3 linked regions of the Priestia megaterium genome follow. The main gene of each other region encodes a partner of the protein of the gene in region 3 in a complex. Links are inferred from orthologs where the notes say so. Each region holds a gene or a part of one and is shown on either strand. Other genes may lie near its edges. The genes, in order: holB, dnaX and holA.

Evidence for each region.
Region 1: holA (region 3) and holB share a complex: the UniProt entries of both Bacillus subtilis proteins name them as parts of the DNA clamp loading complex. The link is inferred for Priestia megaterium from one-to-one orthologs.
Region 2: holA (region 3) and dnaX share a complex: the UniProt entries of both Bacillus subtilis proteins name them as parts of the DNA clamp loading complex. The link is inferred for Priestia megaterium from one-to-one orthologs.

Annotation. Positions count from the first base shown.
Region 1 is NZ_CP023317.1:31,991-37,356, forward strand. The notes cover bases 1-2,969. They hold holB (DNA polymerase III subunit delta'), read left to right. Parts: upstream 1-973; coding sequence 974-1,966; downstream 1,967-2,969. Other genes in these bases: tmk (dTMP kinase), read left to right, coding at 1-547; CEQ83_RS00165 (cyclic-di-AMP receptor), read left to right, coding at 611-940; CEQ83_RS00175 (PSP1 domain-containing protein), read left to right, coding at 1,971-2,798; yabA (DNA replication initiation control protein YabA), read left to right, coding at 2,813-2,969. Outside these bases: more of yabA, read left to right, coding at 2,970-3,178; CEQ83_RS00185 (tRNA1(Val) (adenine(37)-N6)-methyltransferase), read left to right, coding at 3,257-4,003; CEQ83_RS00190 (GIY-YIG nuclease family protein), read left to right, coding at 3,990-4,277; rsmI (16S rRNA (cytidine(1402)-2'-O)-methyltransferase), read left to right, coding at 4,255-5,127; CEQ83_RS00200 (transition state genes transcriptional regulator AbrB), read right to left, coding at 5,160-5,366. UniProt on the Bacillus subtilis protein: DNA polymerase III is a complex, multichain enzyme responsible for most of the replicative synthesis in bacteria.
Region 2 is NZ_CP023317.1:23,384-29,409, forward strand. The notes cover bases 2,416-5,264. They hold dnaX (DNA polymerase III subunit gamma/tau), read left to right. Parts: upstream 2,416-2,920; coding sequence 2,921-4,609; downstream 4,610-5,264. Other genes in these bases: tadA (tRNA adenosine(34) deaminase TadA), read left to right, coding at 2,416-2,423; CEQ83_RS00130 (YbaB/EbfC family nucleoid-associated protein), read left to right, coding at 4,629-4,949; recR (recombination mediator RecR), read left to right, coding at 4,965-5,264. In the rest of the region: CEQ83_RS00105 (glycoside hydrolase family 18 protein), read right to left, coding at 1-1,274; CEQ83_RS00110 (cysteine hydrolase family protein), read right to left, coding at 1,331-1,873; more of tadA, read left to right, coding at 1,953-2,415; more of recR, read left to right, coding at 5,265-5,561; CEQ83_RS00140 (YaaL family protein), read left to right, coding at 5,576-5,800; CEQ83_RS00145 (pro-sigmaK processing inhibitor BofA family protein), read left to right, coding at 5,917-6,026. UniProt on the Bacillus subtilis protein: Part of the beta sliding clamp loading complex, which hydrolyzes ATP to load the beta clamp onto primed DNA to form the DNA replication pre-initiation complex.
Region 3 is NZ_CP023317.1:4,325,914-4,331,891, forward strand. Bases 1,110-3,910 are described here. They hold holA (DNA polymerase III subunit delta), read right to left. Parts: upstream 3,118-3,910; coding sequence 2,101-3,117; downstream 1,110-2,100. Other genes in these bases: gpr (GPR endopeptidase), read right to left, coding at 1,110-1,543; rpsT (30S ribosomal protein S20), read left to right, coding at 1,800-2,066; CEQ83_RS22180 (YqzM family protein), read left to right, coding at 3,445-3,579; CEQ83_RS22185 (DNA internalization-related competence protein ComEC/Rec2), read right to left, coding at 3,637-3,910. Also shown: CEQ83_RS22160 (YqxA family protein), read right to left, coding at 11-346; more of gpr, read right to left, coding at 431-1,109; more of CEQ83_RS22185, read right to left, coding at 3,911-5,928. UniProt on the Bacillus subtilis protein: Part of the beta sliding clamp loading complex, which hydrolyzes ATP to load the beta clamp onto primed DNA to form the DNA replication pre-initiation complex.

The sequences.
Region 1 (5,366 bases), 4.3 Mb from region 3 along the record:
AATACAAGATGGCTATAACATTGTATTAACAAGAGAGCCTGGAGGCATACGAATTGCTGAACAAATTCGTGAAATCATCTTAAATCCATCTAACACGGAAATGGATGCCAGAACAGAAGCACTTCTTTACGCTGCGGCTAGGAGACAACATCTTGTAGAAAAAGTGATTCCTGAGCTAAATAAAGGGAATATAGTATTATGTGACCGTTTTATTGATAGCTCACTTGCTTATCAAGGAAATGCGCGGGGGATAGGTGTAGAAGATATTTTTGCTATCAATCAATTTGCTATTGAGCAAACGATGCCACAGGCCACTTTATATTTTGATATTGAGCCTGAGGTAGGATTAGAAAGAATTAATAAAGGTCGAAAAGATGAGATTAATCGATTAGATTTAGAATCCTTAGACTTTCATTACAAAGTACGAGATGGATATCTATCTCTTTTGAGTCAATTTCCAGAGCGTATTCGCCGAATTGATGCAAATCAATCCATTGAAAAGGTCTGTGAAGAAGCTTATAAACAGATACAATTGATTTTAAAATAAATACAGATGATTGTTATTCTTGCTATACTATTCTTAACAATAAAGTAAAATGAGGTGTTATTCATGAAATTAGTAATGGCCGTTATTCAAGATTCAGATAGCTCAAAGCTTTTAAATGCACTTGTAGAAAGAGGATTTCGTTCAACCAAATTATCAAGTACGGGCGGATTTTTAAAATCAGGGAATACAACAATTATGATTGGTACAGATGATCATAAAGTAGATGAAGTACTTGATATTATTAAGGGCCAATGTGAAAACCGCAGACAGATGATTTCTCCTGTGGCACCGATGGGTGGTAATGCAGATTCATACATTCCGTATCCTGTTGAAGTTGAAGTGGGCGGAGCTACAGTATTCGTACTACCAGTAGATCAATTTCATCAATTTTAAGAGAGAAGATTTTAAATAGAAAGTGATGATTGAATGGGAAATACATGGGAACAGCTTGAAGCTCTTCAGCCGAACGTATTAAAGATTTTGCAAAACAGCTTACTTAAAGAGCGAGTTGCTCATGCTTATTTATTTGAAGGAAGCAAAGGAACAGGTAAAAAACAAATTAGTTTTTTGTTTGCTAAAGCACTGTTTTGCCAAAATCCAGTTAATCATAGGCCATGCCATGAGTGCAGTAACTGCCGGCGAATTGATTCAGGTAATCATCCAGATATTCACTTGATTGAGCCAGCTGGTTTATCGATTAAAAAAGAGCAAATTCAATTCTTGCAATCAGAATTCACAAAAACCGGTGTTGAATCTAATAAAAAGTTATATATTGTGAATCATGTTGATAAAATGACAGTAAGCGCAGCAAATAGTTTACTGAAATTTTTAGAAGAGCCTGGCAACGGAACTTATGCAATTTTATTAACAGAAAATATACAGCGCTTATTAGATACGATTATCTCACGTTGCCAAGTAATATCATTTCGATCTCTTACACCAGAACAGTTAGCTGAAAAACTAGTAGAAAATGGCCTTTCCGCAGTAGATGCGTCCATCTTGTCTAATTTAACAAACAGCATTGATGAAGCAATTGAATTAAGTAAAGATGAATGGTTTGGACTTGCAATAAAGTTAGTGATACAATTATATGAAGTGTTAACAACGAGACCTCAACAAGCTCTTCTTTTTATTCATGAAAAGTGGGTAACACATTTTAAAGAAAAAGAACAAGCTCATATTGGTTTAACTTTATTGATGCTTCTTTACCGTGATTTGTTGACGCTGCAAGTTGGACAAGAGTCTAAAATCGTCTATCGTCATAAAATAGAAGAATTAAAACAGCAAGCTCTTCAGACAACGCAGGAAAAAGCGATTTATCGCTTAGAGGTTATCTTGAAGGCCAAAAATAAATTAAATTCAAATATGAATCTACAGTTATTAATGGAACAGCTGGTGTTGGATTTGCAGGAGGGATAAAAGCTTGTATGATGTAGTAGGCGTTCGCTTTAAAAAAGCGGGAAAAATATATTATTTTGACCCTGGAGAACTTACAATTCCAGATGGTGAGTTTGTTATTGTAGAAACAGTTCGTGGTGTTGAATTTGGCAGAGTGGTTATTAACAAAAAGCAAGTAAGTGAACATGATGTCGTGCTTCCTTTGAAAAAAGTAATCCGCATTGCTGAACAAAAAGACAGGCTGATTGTGGATGAAAATAAACAAGCTGCTAGAGAAGCGTATGACGTATGCGTGCAAAAAATTCAATCACACGATTTAGATATGAAGTTAGTAGATGTAGAATATACGTTTGATCGTAATAAAGTCATTTTTTATTTTACAGCAGACGGCCGTATTGATTTTAGAGAGCTAGTTAAAGATTTAGCTGCTATTTTCCGTACGCGAATTGAGCTTCGTCAAATTGGTGTACGAGACGAGGCAAAACTGTTGGGTGGGATAGGTCCTTGTGGACGTATGCTATGTTGCTCAACGTTTTTAGGTGATTTTGAGCCGGTTTCTATTAAGATGGCCAAAGACCAAAACCTATCGCTTAATCCAACGAAAATTTCTGGTTTATGCGGACGTTTGATGTGTTGTTTAAAATATGAAAATGATGAGTATGAAACGGCAAAAGAACAGCTTCCTGATATAGGCTCAACAATTAAAACTTCAGATGGTTCAGGACGTGTAGTAGGTTTGAATATTTTGGAAAGAATTATTCAAGTGGAACTGTCAGATCACGAACAAATTTTAGAGTATACTCTGGATGAGATCAATAATGAAGGTGCTGTTTCGTTTCAAGCCACAGATTAACGAGGTGGGCAAAGGTGGATAAAAAAGAGATTTTTGATTCGGTGACAAACATGGAGGAACAAATTGGTCATTTATATAAGCAGTTAGGTGAGTTGAAAGAGCATCTTGCTGAGCTAATTGAAGAAAATCATCATCTGCAAATAGAAAATGATCATTTGCGCCGTCGCCTTGACCAGACAAACTTCGAAACGAAGCTGAAAAATAGACATTCAAAAGCAAGCGCTCAAACAAAAGAGCAAAAACAAATTGATATCGGAGAAGGATATGACAATTTGGCTCGCCTTTACCAAGAGGGTTTTCATATTTGTAACATTCATTATGGAAGTGTGCGTAAAGATGGAGACTGTTTGTTTTGCTTGTCATTTTTAAATAAAAAGTAACAACACCTCTCCCTTTTGGAGAGGTTCTTTTTATGAGTAAAAGATGTAAATAATAGATGTACAAGGAGAAGAACGATTATGGTTGAGTTATATGGAGATGAACGTTTAGATTATCTATTAGCCGATGAGGAAATGCGCATTATTCAAAGTCCATCTGTCTTTTCCTTTTCATTGGATGCTGTGCTTTTATCTCACTTTGCTTATGTCCCAATTCGTAAAGGCAACTTGGTTGATTTATGTTCAGGAAACGGTGTAATCCCACTGTTTTTATCTAAACGAACAAAGGGAAAAATCATTGGTGTAGAAATTCAAGAGCGGCTACATAGTATGGCACAAAGAAGTATTGCGTATAATCAGCTGGATGGGCAGATTAAAATGATACATGGTGATTTAAAAAATGCACCTCAAGAACTGGGTTATGGAAAATATGATGTTGTAACATGTAATCCTCCTTATTTCACCACATCCAATAAAGAAGAAATAAATGAAAACGAACACTTTGCAATCGCTCGCCACGAAATTCATTGTTCGTTGGAAGATGTGATTAGAGCCAGTAGTCAACTAGTTAAGCAAGGCGGAAAAGTAGCATTGGTTCACCGTCCAGGGAGACTATTAGATATCGTTACGTTAATGAGGCAATACCGTTTAGAGCCAAAGAGACTTCAGTTTGTCTATCCTAAAGATGGGAAAGAAGCAAATACACTTTTAATTGAAGGTACGAAGGATGGAAGTCCAGATTTAAAGATTCTTCCTCCGCTGGTGGTCTACCAAGATAATGATGAATACACGGACGAATTAAAAAGGATTTTATATGGAACAGAATAATCATTATTTTTATGTAGTTGAATGCAAGGACTGTACGTATTACGCTGGTTACACGAATAATTTGCAAAAACGTATTTCTGTCCATAATGAAGGGAAAGGGGCAAAATATACGAGAGCAAGAAGGCCTGTTTCATTAATTTGGCATGAGGTGTTTACTTCTAAAACAGAAGCTATGCAAAAAGAGTATTGGTTCAAACAGTTAAGCAGAATGCAAAAACAGGCTTACATTCGAAGGGAGCAAGAAAAGCAGAATGAAATCACAAAAAAGTTATGATGTATCGAATGAACGAGGCGTTTTATATTTAGTTCCCACTCCTATTGGAAACTTAGAGGATATGACATTTCGTGCGATTCGAATTTTAAAAGAAGTTGATTATATTGCCGCAGAAGATACGAGACAAACGAAAAAACTATGTAACCACTTTGAAATCGATACGCCTATTACAAGTTATCATGAACATAATAAACATACAAAAAGTGAACAGCTGTTAAGCGACTTGGACAGTGAAAAAAATATTGCTTTAGTAAGCGACGCGGGTATGCCCTGTATTTCAGATCCTGGTTATGAGTTAGTGGTAGCTGCCGTTAAAGAAGGATATACGGTTGTTCCGCTGCCGGGGCCTAACGCAGCATTAACAGCTTTAATTGCTTCTGGTCTACCTACAGGGCAGTTTTATTTCTATGGATTTTTAAACAGAAATAAAAAACAGCGTAAAGAACAGCTTCAAGAGCTTCAGTATATTAAAGAAAGCATGATATTTTATGAAGCCCCTCATCGATTAAAAGAAACGCTAAAGAGTATAGAAGAAATTTTAGGGAACCGATCTATTGTGTTATGTAGAGAGTTAACCAAACGCTATGAAGAATTTTTAAGAGGAAGCGTATTAGAAGCAATTGAATGGACAAATGCCACAGATATTAGAGGGGAATTCTGCTTAATTCTTGAAGGGACAAATGAAGAAGCGCCAGATGAAAGTAATCTATGGTGGGAACAGCTCACCATTATCGAGCACGTTGATCACTATGTAGAAGAAGGACTTTCAAACAAAGAAGCGATTAAGCAAGTGGCAAAAGACCGAGATGTATCAAAACGAGACATTTATAGTGAATATCACGTACATTAAAAAAAGCTGTCTATCATAGACAGCTTTTCGTTTTATTTAGAAGCTTGTAAAGAATCTTGAAGTTCTTTCATGATTTGTTCTGCACCTTCACGGCTTAGAATTAATTTGCCGCTAGCAAGTTGAATGTTATCATCAGATACTTCACCTGTTACTTGGCAAGTCATGTTTGGTTTATATTTTTTTAAGATGATGCGCTCTTCATCTACATAGATTTCTAGAGCATCTTTCTCTGCAATTCC
Region 2 (6,026 bases), 4.3 Mb from region 3 along the record:
TTGAAGTTGTCTTCAATCAAGAGCCAGTTTTGCGGGAAATCTAAGCCTAGTTTCCAGTAGGCCATTCCTCTAAGTTTTAATTCTTTGATTAAATCAAACTTGGCCTGAATAGACCTAGCGTCTTCAAACCATACTTCGTGAGTGCGCTGCTGTTCATCTTTATACCGGAAGAAAGGAGCTTGTGCTTTATTGTCGTATTGAATAGCTACTTTATAACGAGCTGCCAACTCAATAGCTCGTTGAGGACTAATGGCTTTGGCATATTCTCCTCCTGGTTTGTAAGGCAGTGTCCAATCGTAACCGTATAGGTTTTGGCCCATGATAATTTTTGAACTAGGTATTTCAGATACTGCATATTCTAAAACATCACGTACGGGACCAATAGGAGAGACGGCCATAGGAGGCCCACCGCTATATCCCCATTCATATGTCATTGGAACAACGAAGTTAGCAATCTCTCCAATGGCTTTATAATCATGTGCTTCATACCATTTGCCTTTTTGATCTCGACTTGTCTTCGGAGCTAAAGCCACAGACATGAGAAGTTGCTCATCTTGAAGACGCTTTTTTGCTTTCTGTAAGAATGCAATATAGGCTTCTTTATCTGCCGGACGCAAAAATTCGAAGTCAAAGTGAATGTCTCTGAAATTTTGTTCTTTCGCTGTTTTTACAATATTATTTAAGAGCGTATCTTGAACGTCTTTATTAGTTAAAATTGCTCGGCCGACTTCATCACTGAATGCACCGTTTTCAATATTAGCCAATACCATTAAGAAGATGACGTCATTTTCTTTAGCAATAGAACCTAAATTGTTAAGTGGAGGTGCCTTTAGAGAACCGTCTTTTTGCACTTCGAAGTTCGCTGGTCCGAGATAAGTAAGGTATTTTGCATTTTGATTAATCATTTTCTCTGTTTGAGGGGTGATTTTTCGATTGCTTGTTTCAACATACCCTAAAAACTCACCGTTTCTTTTGTTTGGGGAAGGGGGAATTAAGATGCGGCGGCCAGGTGTTAAGGGTGCTGTAACTGAAACATTGTTCGCATTGGCAATAGCCTGATAGCTAACGCCTAATTTTCGTCCTATTTTCCATATAGTGTCCCCAGCTTTTACTGTGTAGTAAGTACCGTTGATGGGAATAACCATAGATTGCCCGATGACGAGTTGATTTGGATTAGGTAATTCATTTGCTCTTATAATCTTTCCTGCGTCAATCCGGAACTGTTTTGCAATACTATATATACTGTCACCTGCTTTAACAGTGTAAATTTGCATAATAAAAAGCCTCCATTTCATATGACTTACTTCCATCATATGAGAAGGCTTTTTACTTAATTCATCAACTCAGTATGTTTGCAAATACGAGCATTTAATACGTTATGCATCATTCTTAAAGCAAAGGTATTGTCTTCATCTGCGTTTGAAGCAATACAATCTTCAGGCACAATTAAATTATACTCACGCATATAAGCATCGTTGGCTGAAAAAAGCACGCATATATTTCCCGCAATTCCTGTTAAAATAAGTGTATGCACATCGAGCTGTGATAGCAAAATATTTAAAGCTGTTCCATAGAAAATAGAATGCTTTGGTTTAATTAAAAAGTAATCAGCGTTCTGTGGTGAAATGTGATGTAGAATGGGTGAACTTACCTCATTTGTGCAGTGTGTTAAAATGGTTTCTAAGTTTGCTTGCCATAGCTTATAGTGGTCATTGACGTAAATAATAGGGATATGTTGAGACGAGGCATATTGTTTTAATTCGGCAATATTTTGAGCGATTATTAAAGATTTTTCAGCAAGTACTTTGCCGTTTTTGAATTGAAAATCGTTTAGCATATCAATAATAATTAAAGCAGTTTTAGCATTCTTCACACAAGGTCTCTCCTTTTCCTGATGTACATAGTAAATAGTTTGACTCAGAAAAAATATAATATGTAAGGTTGGATAAAAAGTGTTAAATGATGAAAAGTATATGAGGTTGGCAATTGATGAAGCATTAAAAGCTAAAGATAAATTAGAGGTTCCTATTGGAGCAGTTATTGTTCAAAATGATGAGGTGATTGCTGCAGCTTATAACTTACGAGAAACAGAACAGCGATCAGTTGCTCATGCGGAACTTTTAGCCATTGATGAAGCATGTAAGAAACTAGGAACATGGAGGTTGGAAGACGCTACGTTATATGTCACCTTAGAACCATGTCCGATGTGTGCAGGTGCTATTGTATTATCAAGAGTGAAAAGAGTTGTGTTTGGCGCTTATGATCCTAAAGGTGGCTGCGCTGGAACATTGTTAAATTTATTAGAGTTTGAAAAGTTTAATCATCAAGCAGAAGTAGTAGGAGGTATGCTAGAAGAAGAATGCGGGAGCCTCTTAACGACTTTTTTTCGTGAGTTACGTCAACGAAAAAAGGCTGGAAAATAGCGCTAAAAAAGTAAGTTTTCCATAGCGGTTGCATTTTTGAATGAAAAGACGTATACTTGTAAATGCATCAACTTGATGCCCAAACTATTGGTTTCAACTTTGCCGTGCTAAGCGGGGAGGTAGCGGTGCCCTGTACTCGCAATCCGCTCTAGCGAGGCCGAATTCCTTCTTGAGGTTAGCTCATCTTAGGGCCTGCCTTAAGTAAGTGGTGTTGACGTTTGGGTCCTATGCAATGGGAATCTGTGAACCCTGTCAGGTCCGGAAGGAAGCAGCAGTAAGCAGAACCTCTCATGTGCCATGGGGTCGCCTGAACCGAGCTAACTGCTTAAGTAACGCCTGGGGTGGCTAATCGACGGAAGGTGCACGGCAGTTATATACATAAGTTTAGTCTACTCTGTGAGAGTAGGCTTTTTATTTTATCTCTTACTATTTTGAAAAAAAACCTCATAATACGCTATAATGAGAACTAATGAATTATATTAAAAGGAGAGGATGTAGTGGCATATCAGGCTCTGTACCGTGTATACCGTCCTCAAAGCTTTAACGACGTAGTCGGTCAACAACATATTATCAAAACACTTCAAAATGCCCTTGTCCAAGAAAAATTTTCGCATGCGTATTTATTTTCTGGGCCTCGAGGGACAGGGAAGACAACAGCTGCTAAAATTTTAGCGAAAGCCGTTAACTGTGAAAAAGCACCCATTGCTGAACCTTGTAATGAATGTGCAACTTGTCGGGGAATTACGGATGGTTCCATTTCTGATGTAATTGAAATTGATGCAGCCTCTAATAATGGAGTCGATGAAATTCGAGATATCCGTGATAAAGTAAAATATGCACCTAGTGCTGTTCGATACAAAGTGTACATTATTGATGAAGTTCATATGCTTTCAATTGGAGCTTTTAACGCTTTGTTAAAAACGTTAGAAGAACCTCCTGCACATGTCATCTTTATTTTAGCTACAACAGAGCCCCATAAAATTCCATTAACGATTATCTCCAGATGTCAGCGCTTTGATTTCAAACGCATTTCGCCAGAAGATATCGTATATCGAATGAAGGAAGTATTAGGTTCTGAAGAGCTAGAAGTAAGCGAGGATGCTCTTTACGAAATTGCGAAAGCTTCAGAAGGCGGCATGCGTGATGCACTTAGTCTTTTAGACCAAGCCATCTCGTATAGTACGGAGAAGGTGAGCTTAGAGGATGTTCTATCCATAACAGGAGCAGTATCACAGTCTTTTATTGTGAAGATCGTCCAAGCTATCTTTAACGAAAACATTGTAGAAGCGCTAGATTCTGTTGAAAGTTTGATCAAAAACGGAAAAGATCCAGCGAGGTTTGTAGAGGACCTCATCTTCTATTATCGTGATGTTCTGCTTTATCAAGCTTCAGAAGAAAATGCATATTTACTTGAAAAAGCAGCGGTTAACGAAGAGTTTAAAGAACTTAGTTCAAAAATGGATAGTGCCTTTATTTATAAAGTCATTGCTGAATTGAACCAAACTCAGCAAGAGATGAAATGGAGCAATCATCCTCGAGTGCTACTTGAAGTAGCTTTAGTAAAATTAGCTCAAAGTTCTACAAATCAAGAGGGTGCTCTTCCATATCAAGACATTTTGCAAAAAATGAATCAAATGGAAGCAGAACTGCAGCAGCTAAAAGAAAAAGGCATTCAAGTTGATCATACAGCTCAGGCAGCGCAAACAGAGAAAAAACAGACAAGACAGTCAAGAAGTCAGTACAAAACGCCTGTTGGAAAGGTAAATGAAGTTTTAAAAAATGCCACTCGGCAGAATTTAGAAACCATTAAGCGATCTTGGGCGCAGGTATTAGACACATTGAAACAACAAAATAAAGCTTCACATGCAGCGTTGTTATCTAACAGTGAACCGGTTGCGTCTTCAGATCAATCATTTATACTTAAATTCAAATATGAAATTCATTGCAAAATGGCTTCTGAAAATAACAACAATGTACGTGATAATTTAGAGAATATCTTATATACTTTAATTGGCAGCAAGCGTGAAATGGTTGCAATTCCAGAAAGTGAATGGGATAAAGTAAGAGAAGAGTTTCTTCAAGGACAGCAAAGTGATGGGTCATCAGGTCAACCACAGGAGGAAGACCCCGTGGTTGCAGAAGCGAAAAAGCTATTTGGAGAAGACTTAATCGAAATTCAAGAGTAAATTTAGGAGGAATGTTCATATGATGAAAGGCATGGGCAATATGCAAAAAATGATGAAACAAATGCAAAAAATGCAAAAAGATATGCAAAAAGCGCAGGAAGAGTTAGCTGAAAAAACTGTTGAAGGTACAGCTGGCGGTGGAATGGTAACAGTTGTGGTTAACGGTCAGAAACAAGTAATTGATGTAAATATTAAAGAGGATGTAGTAGATCCTGAAGATATTGAAATGCTACAAGATTTAGTACTAGCAGCAACAAATGACGCATTAAAACAAATGGACGATTTAACAAATAACACAATGGGTCAATTTACAAAAGGTTTAAATATTCCAGGACTTTAATAAGGTGGTTGCCACGTGCATTATCCAGAACCAATATCAAAGCTTATAGATAGTTTTATGAAGTTACCCGGCATTGGTCCAAAAACAGCTGTTCGCTTAGCGTTCTTTGTTTTATCTATGAAAGAAGATACGGTATTAGATTTTGCAAAAGCATTAGTTAATGCGAAGCGAAATTTAACCTATTGTTCAGTTTGTGGGCATATCACAGATCAAGATCCTTGCTACATTTGTCAAGATCAGCGTAGAGAGCGCAGTGTGGTGTGTGTCGTGCAAGACCCTAAAGATGTCATTGCAATGGAGAAAATGAAAGAATATAACGGCTTGTATCATGTCCTGCATGGCGCAATTTCACCTATGGAAGGAATAGGGCCTGAAGATATCAAAGTACCAGAGTTATTAAAAAGACTTCAAGATGATGAGATTCAAGAAGTGATTTTAGCTACTAACCCGAATATAGAGGGCGAAGCTACGGCTATGTATATCTCTAGGCTCTTAAAGCCGACAGGAATTAAAATTACTAGAATTGCTCATGGGTTACCCGTCGGAGGAGACCTTGAGTACGCGGACGAAGTAACATTATCTAAAGCCCTAGAAGGTAGAAGAGAAGTATAACGAGGTACTTGCATATGTTTTTTAAACGAAAAGGTTGGCTACGCAAAGAGTACGATGATGAATTTGTGAAGACTTTTATGCAAGTAAAGCAGGAATGGAGTCACAAAACTTCAATGGTAGAAAGAAGTGTAGATCCTTCAGAAGAGGTAATGGTAGATATTCGATTAGCCAAAATGAAGTATCTTTTTCTATTAAAAGAAGCCAAACATCGAAATATTTCAATTAACAGGATGTCATAGAGGCATCCTGTTTTGTTGTCTTTATAAAATAAGGATTTCCTTCCGTGAAATAGTGCTTTTTTTGAATGCTTGGACATATATATAAGGTAACTTATCTGCTTTAAGAAGGAGGCAACATGCTAAATCATCCTATTGTAGTTGTGTCTTTTTTAATAGGGCTAATCATTCTACTCTTAGTAACAGGTGGTGTTGAAAAAATGCTTCGAGTCATTGGAAATTTATCGAT
Region 3 (5,978 bases):
GATTCTGCTTTTAATTAAGAAGATGATGGATAGCCTTAAAAGCTTTTCCTATTGTACTTTTCACGCCTTCTGCTAGACTTTGACCTAGCGAGGAGAAAAAGTTAAAAGCCTTTCGTTTTTCTAAAAGCTGCTGTTTTTCATCAATGTTCACAACTTTTTTTGAACCTAAAACAGCAGCTTCCACCTGACCATCTGACGTTTTAGACACATTAATAACATGTTCAATCGAAGGATCATTATATCCCTTCATTTTAATCAACCCTTGCTGAGCCGTCTGCATTCCTAAAAATACGACGAACAGTAAAAAAATAGTTAGCACTACTGATTTTAAAGTAAATTTAATCATATTATTAGGCCCCTTACTTCTTTATCTTCTGTAGTACTAACCATTATGACTATATTCTGAAGAACTCATTCATCTAAAAGCGTATTAATGAGTATATGCCCCAAAGTTCTCTTGGTCCACTTCATGATGCAAAGCAGCGTTAAGTCCTCCTGCAACTACATTAGCCATATCTTCAATAAACATATCCACTTCTTTTGGCGTAACCATCAAATTATGACCTAAAGGTGCAAGCACTTCATGAATAAGACGTCTTTTTTCTTCATCGGGAAGAGTGCCAATCATACCGAGGTACGTTTGACGCTGCTCTTCATTGGGTAAATCATCCTCCGTGAGCTTCTTTTTTTCTCCAAACGTCATACCGGACGGAAGCAGCGACTTAGACGGCTTTCCCTGCTCTTTCATTTCTCGGCCGAAATGTTTTAGGATAAAGTCAATTGTATCGCTTGTAATGGACACAGCATCCACCACCGTTGGAATACCTATTGCAATAACTGGAATGCCAAGTGTTTCATAACTGATTTCTTTGCGCTTGTTTCCAACCCCAGACCCAGGATGAATACCTGAATCTGAAATTTGAATGGTAGCATTTACCCGTTCAATCGAGCGAGCGGCCAGCGCATCGATTGCAATAATAAAATCTGGATTCACTTTCTTTACAACGCCAAAGATAATATCACTTGTCTCAATACCCGTCATTCCCATTACTCCCGGAACAATGGCGCTAACGGGTCTAAAGCCATCTTGCACGCTTTCAGGCTGTAACTCAAACAAATGTCTTGTAATCAACAAATTATCTACTGCCTTTGGTCCAAGCGCATCTGGTGTCACACTTAAGTTTCCAAGACCTACTACAAGACAGCTAGCATCATCTGGAATGTTGAGGCTTTTAATAAAAAAATTCAGCTCTTTAGCAAATACTTCTTCCATAGCCTCTTGCTTTTCAGTATCCTGCTCGCGAATGCCTACCGATTCAAGGGTTACATATCGGCCTTTTTTCTTACCGATTGCTTCTGCGCCCTCTTCCGTAATTTCTACCATTGAAATTTTGACACCTTGTTCTTCTTTTTCTTTTACAATTACGCCGTTGATTTCTGACTGGTTATTCGGTTTAGGCTGATTTTCTAACGCTATGTCTTTTGCTTCGACAGCTAAATCCGTGCGCACGCTATATTGACTTAAATCAAGTTCTTTTTCCATTTCTTAACCTCCTAGACAATCTTTGTTGAAATTATTGTCACCGAGGACTGGCAGATTCATGCATTTAAGAAATGAAAAGTAGAAGGAAGGGCGCAATATCAGCTACAAGCTTTTAAAGAGAGGTCTGTCATATAAAATTCCTTGTCAAGGCTATTGCATTCTGTCCTTGTGTTTGATAAAATATCTTTTGTTCTTATTGTGAAGAATGTCGAGTTCTATATAATCTCGATTGTTATCATTTCGGGAGGTGAAACGGATGCCAAACATTAAATCAGCTATCAAACGTGTAAAAACTACTGAAGCTCGCCGTGCTCATAACATTCAAGCTAAATCAGCTATGCGTACTGCAATCAAAAACTTTGAAGCTTTAGTTGAAAACAACGATGTAGATAACGCAAAAGCAGCATTTGCTGTTGCTTCTAAAAAATTAGACAAAGCCGCACAATCTGGTCTTATCCACAAAAATGCTGCAGCTCGTCAAAAATCTCGCTTAGCAGTAAAACTTAACGGTTTATCTGCATAATTGAGACAAAAACGATCCCATTAGGATCGTTTTTTTATTGCGCTCTTTTTAATAAAAACAGCTGTAAAATAAGCGCTTTATCCATTTTCCCCGTCTTCATTTCATAATCCGCCTCTGCTAAATCCTTTAAAATTTCTTTAAGCTGCTGTTCCTCAAAACTTCGGCTCTGCTGCAAAGCAATTTTCACACGAAACGGATGAACTTTAATCGTTTGAGCAATTTGCTGCTGACCGTACCCTTGGCTAGACAGCTGCTTCGTATGATAAATTAAACGAAACTGCGTCGCTAACAAAGATAAAATTTTAATAGGCTCTTCGTTGTTACGCAGCAAATCCTGATACATATTTAAAGCGATAGAAACCTTTCGCTGAATAACAGCGTCAATAAGCGTAAATACGTTTTGTTCAAGCGTTTTTGCCACAAGCTTAAGCACTACTTCTTTTGTAATGACTCCTCCTTGTCCAACGTATAACACCATTTTTTCAATTTCATTTGTCACAAGCGTTACATTAAGCCCCACAAGCTGAATAAGCAGCGTTTCAGCATCTTCATCCATATTCACTCCATCTTTTGAAAGCAAATTATGAATCCACTGCTTCATTTCTTTTTCACCAAATTCGTTCGCTTCGATGTAAGCTGCTTGTTTTTTTAATAATTTTGTTATTTTTTTTCTTTCATCCAGCTTTTCATAAGGGGCTAGAAGAATTAACGTTGAAAAAGACGGGGGCTGTTCGACATATTGCTGAAGTTTTGCCAGATCATGCTCAACTTTATCTTTTGATTTTTCAGCCGTTAAAAATGCTGCATTTTTCGCAACCACTACACGCTTGTCTCCTAAAAAAGGAAGCGTTTCAGCATCTTCTAGAACTTGATCAATCGATGTCTCTTCTAAATCGTATAGGGACAAGTTAAATTCTTTATCTTCTTCATTCAACGTATAGTCGACGATTTTATCTCTAATCTTTTTACTCATAAATGCATTAACCCCGTGTATTAAATAAACGGGGGCGATATTATTTTTGGTAATACTTTTTAAGCTATCAACTGCCAACGTATATACGCTCCTCTTTTTTTATTCATCTATATTGATTATGTATAGTTACTGATAAACAAAATACAATTTCTATCGTAAAGGTGTTATGAGTTTTTGGCAACAATACAAAAGGAATTGTCTTAAAACGACAATTCCTCAGTTTATGATAAACATCAACAATATAAGCCCTAGGTTACTTATTTGTTAATGATTAAACCCTTATCTCTATTTTCTCCTCATGCTCATAAAGTATAGTTGTTAACTGTTGTCAGTTTGTGAAAACGCTTTTAAATTGTCTAGATTTTTAAAAAAAGTTAGATTATACTGTAAACAGGAGGGGTGTTAATGAACCAATTTGAAGAAAGTGTCCAAAGTAAACGAAACGACGCTGTCGATTCTGCCGTAGGATTTGGTGTTTCATTTGGCTTTTTCACTGCCTTATTTGTTATTGCAACTGTGATTCACTACTTGGGTTCGTAAAATTGCTTCAAGGCTGCTTCTTAGCAGTCTTTTTCAGTTCGTTTTTCTTACTATAGACTATGGAAGTTGCTGCGAAAACGTTCCTGACTTTTTTGTAAATTCATACATTACCCCACCATCTTCATCCGTTCGGTAAATGTACACCCCGTAGCTTTTCAGAAGCTCTAATATTTCTTGATGGGGATGACCATAACGATTTTTTTGCCCCGCTGAAACAAGCGCTACTTTAGGGTTTAAATGTTGAACAAACTCTTCTGAAGTTGAGGTTTTACTGCCATGATGACCCACTTTTAATACATCTGCTTTAAGGTTGGGAAAGTCTTTCAATATTCTTTGTTCTCCTTCCTTTTCTAAATCTCCGGTGAATAGCCATCTTAAATTTCCTAACTTAGCGTCTATTACAATTGAGCCGTTGTTGCTCGTTTCTTCGAAACCTGTCGGAGAAATAACCTGAAATAAGACACCTCCTTCTTGCCAGCTATCTCCTTGTTGAACAATTTGAACAGGCACGCTTTGTTTTTGAGCAGCGATCACCAAGCCAGTCTCTACGTCATTTAATTCGGCTTTTTTTCCAAGCACCAGCTCTCCGACAGCCACTTGTGAAAATAAATGTTGTGCCGCCCCTGCGTGATCATAATCGCCGTGTGTGATAATCATTTTATCTACCTTTGTCATTCCTTTTGAATGCAAAAAGGGAACAAGTACGTCTTCTCCCACGTCAAAAGAAGAACGGCGTTTTTGCCATGGTTCTTTTGGAAATGAAACGGTTCCTCCGGTATCGATCATATACACGCCTTTTCGATAAGGAAGCTCAATGATAAAGCAGTCTCCTTGTCCTACATCGACCATTGTGACCGTTCCTTTTGGATTCAAATAAGGATACATACATTGTGCGGCTAACAATGCCGCGAGAAGAAACATATAGCGAACGAAAAATTTCCCTGCTTCGACCGCCACAAATAAAGCATAAATGCATAGGTACATGCCCAAAAACAGCAAAATATGGGGTTTTCCCGTTACGAAATCAGCGGGAATCCACTCAAAAAAATCAAGCAATTTTTCACAAGCAAGTAAAAGAACATGAAGAATTTGCTCCAGCAATTCACTCACTCCCGGCAAGATGATACGAACAAAAAGAATGAGCAAACAAAGAGGTAATACAACAAGAGAAAACAACGGTACAAAAACCATATTTAATGGCAAACTGAGGAGAGATACTCCATAAAAATAGTACAACAATAAAGGAAGTGAACTGACTTGTGCAATCGCTGAAACAGCCATGAGCTGGCTGAAAGAAGAATGAAAACGAGGTAAAATTGTCTGACTCGATAAAATCAAGGCAAAACTAACGGCAAAAGAAAGCTGAAATCCTACATCAAATAAATAGTACGGTTTGAAAAGAAGCATGCTCATAAAAGCAAGGCTGATGCTATCAACCAAAAGAATTTTTCTTTGTATTTTTATCGATATAAGCATCAGCATACTCATAAAAACAGCTCGGACAACTGAAGCGCTGCCACCGGCCAAAACCATGTATACAGGAAGAAGCAAAAGTAAAAGCATAATGGCTCGCTCGCGCGTTATTCCAATCCGAATAAGCAAATAAAAACACATCGCTGTCAGCAGTCCAACATGAAGACCTGATATGGCAAGCAAGTGTATTAAACCAAATTGCTGATAGCGCTTGATACTCTCTTCTTCGATCCCAGTACGCTCGCCGTAAATTAGTGCCTGCATAAATCCAGCGCCTGGATCCGACATGTTTTGTTGAATATAATTAATTCCTTTTTGAAGAATAAAGGTAAGGTACGTAAGTGGAGTTAAGGTGGGGAGCTGGCATTTTGCCAAATCAAGTCTCTTGACGTTAAGCTGCCAATGAATAGACTGATGGTATAAATATTGCTGATAATCAAATGCATGAAGGTTGCGAGCAGCTGAAGGAGAAGTTAATTGCCCTGCTAGTTGACAAACTTGATGAATCGTTAGCTTTTCGAGCTGCTGTTTCTCTTCCAGCGTTTTTAGTTTATAAAAAGCCATGACTTCTTCATTTTGAACCGTAAACTTAAAAGTAAGCTTGTCGCCGTCACTATGCGGAACAGATGAAATTTCGCCTATAAAAGTAGAAGATTCAGCTAAAAGAACCGTTTTGTTATGGTTATTTGCCTCAGCTAATAGGTAGACGCACAAAACGCTCAACAGTGCAGAAGCAATAACCACTTTCCTCGGACATTGTAGCCATTGAAAAATGAAAAGCACGATTAGCAAAAACAGGCTTACAGCGGAATGATTATCATATACATATAAGGCTAGCATCATGCTAAAAGCACAGTAAATATAATATCCTTTCACTTTTAGCTCCTTTCTTCCTTAAAAGAAAGAGGCTTCTTACTGTTACCAAG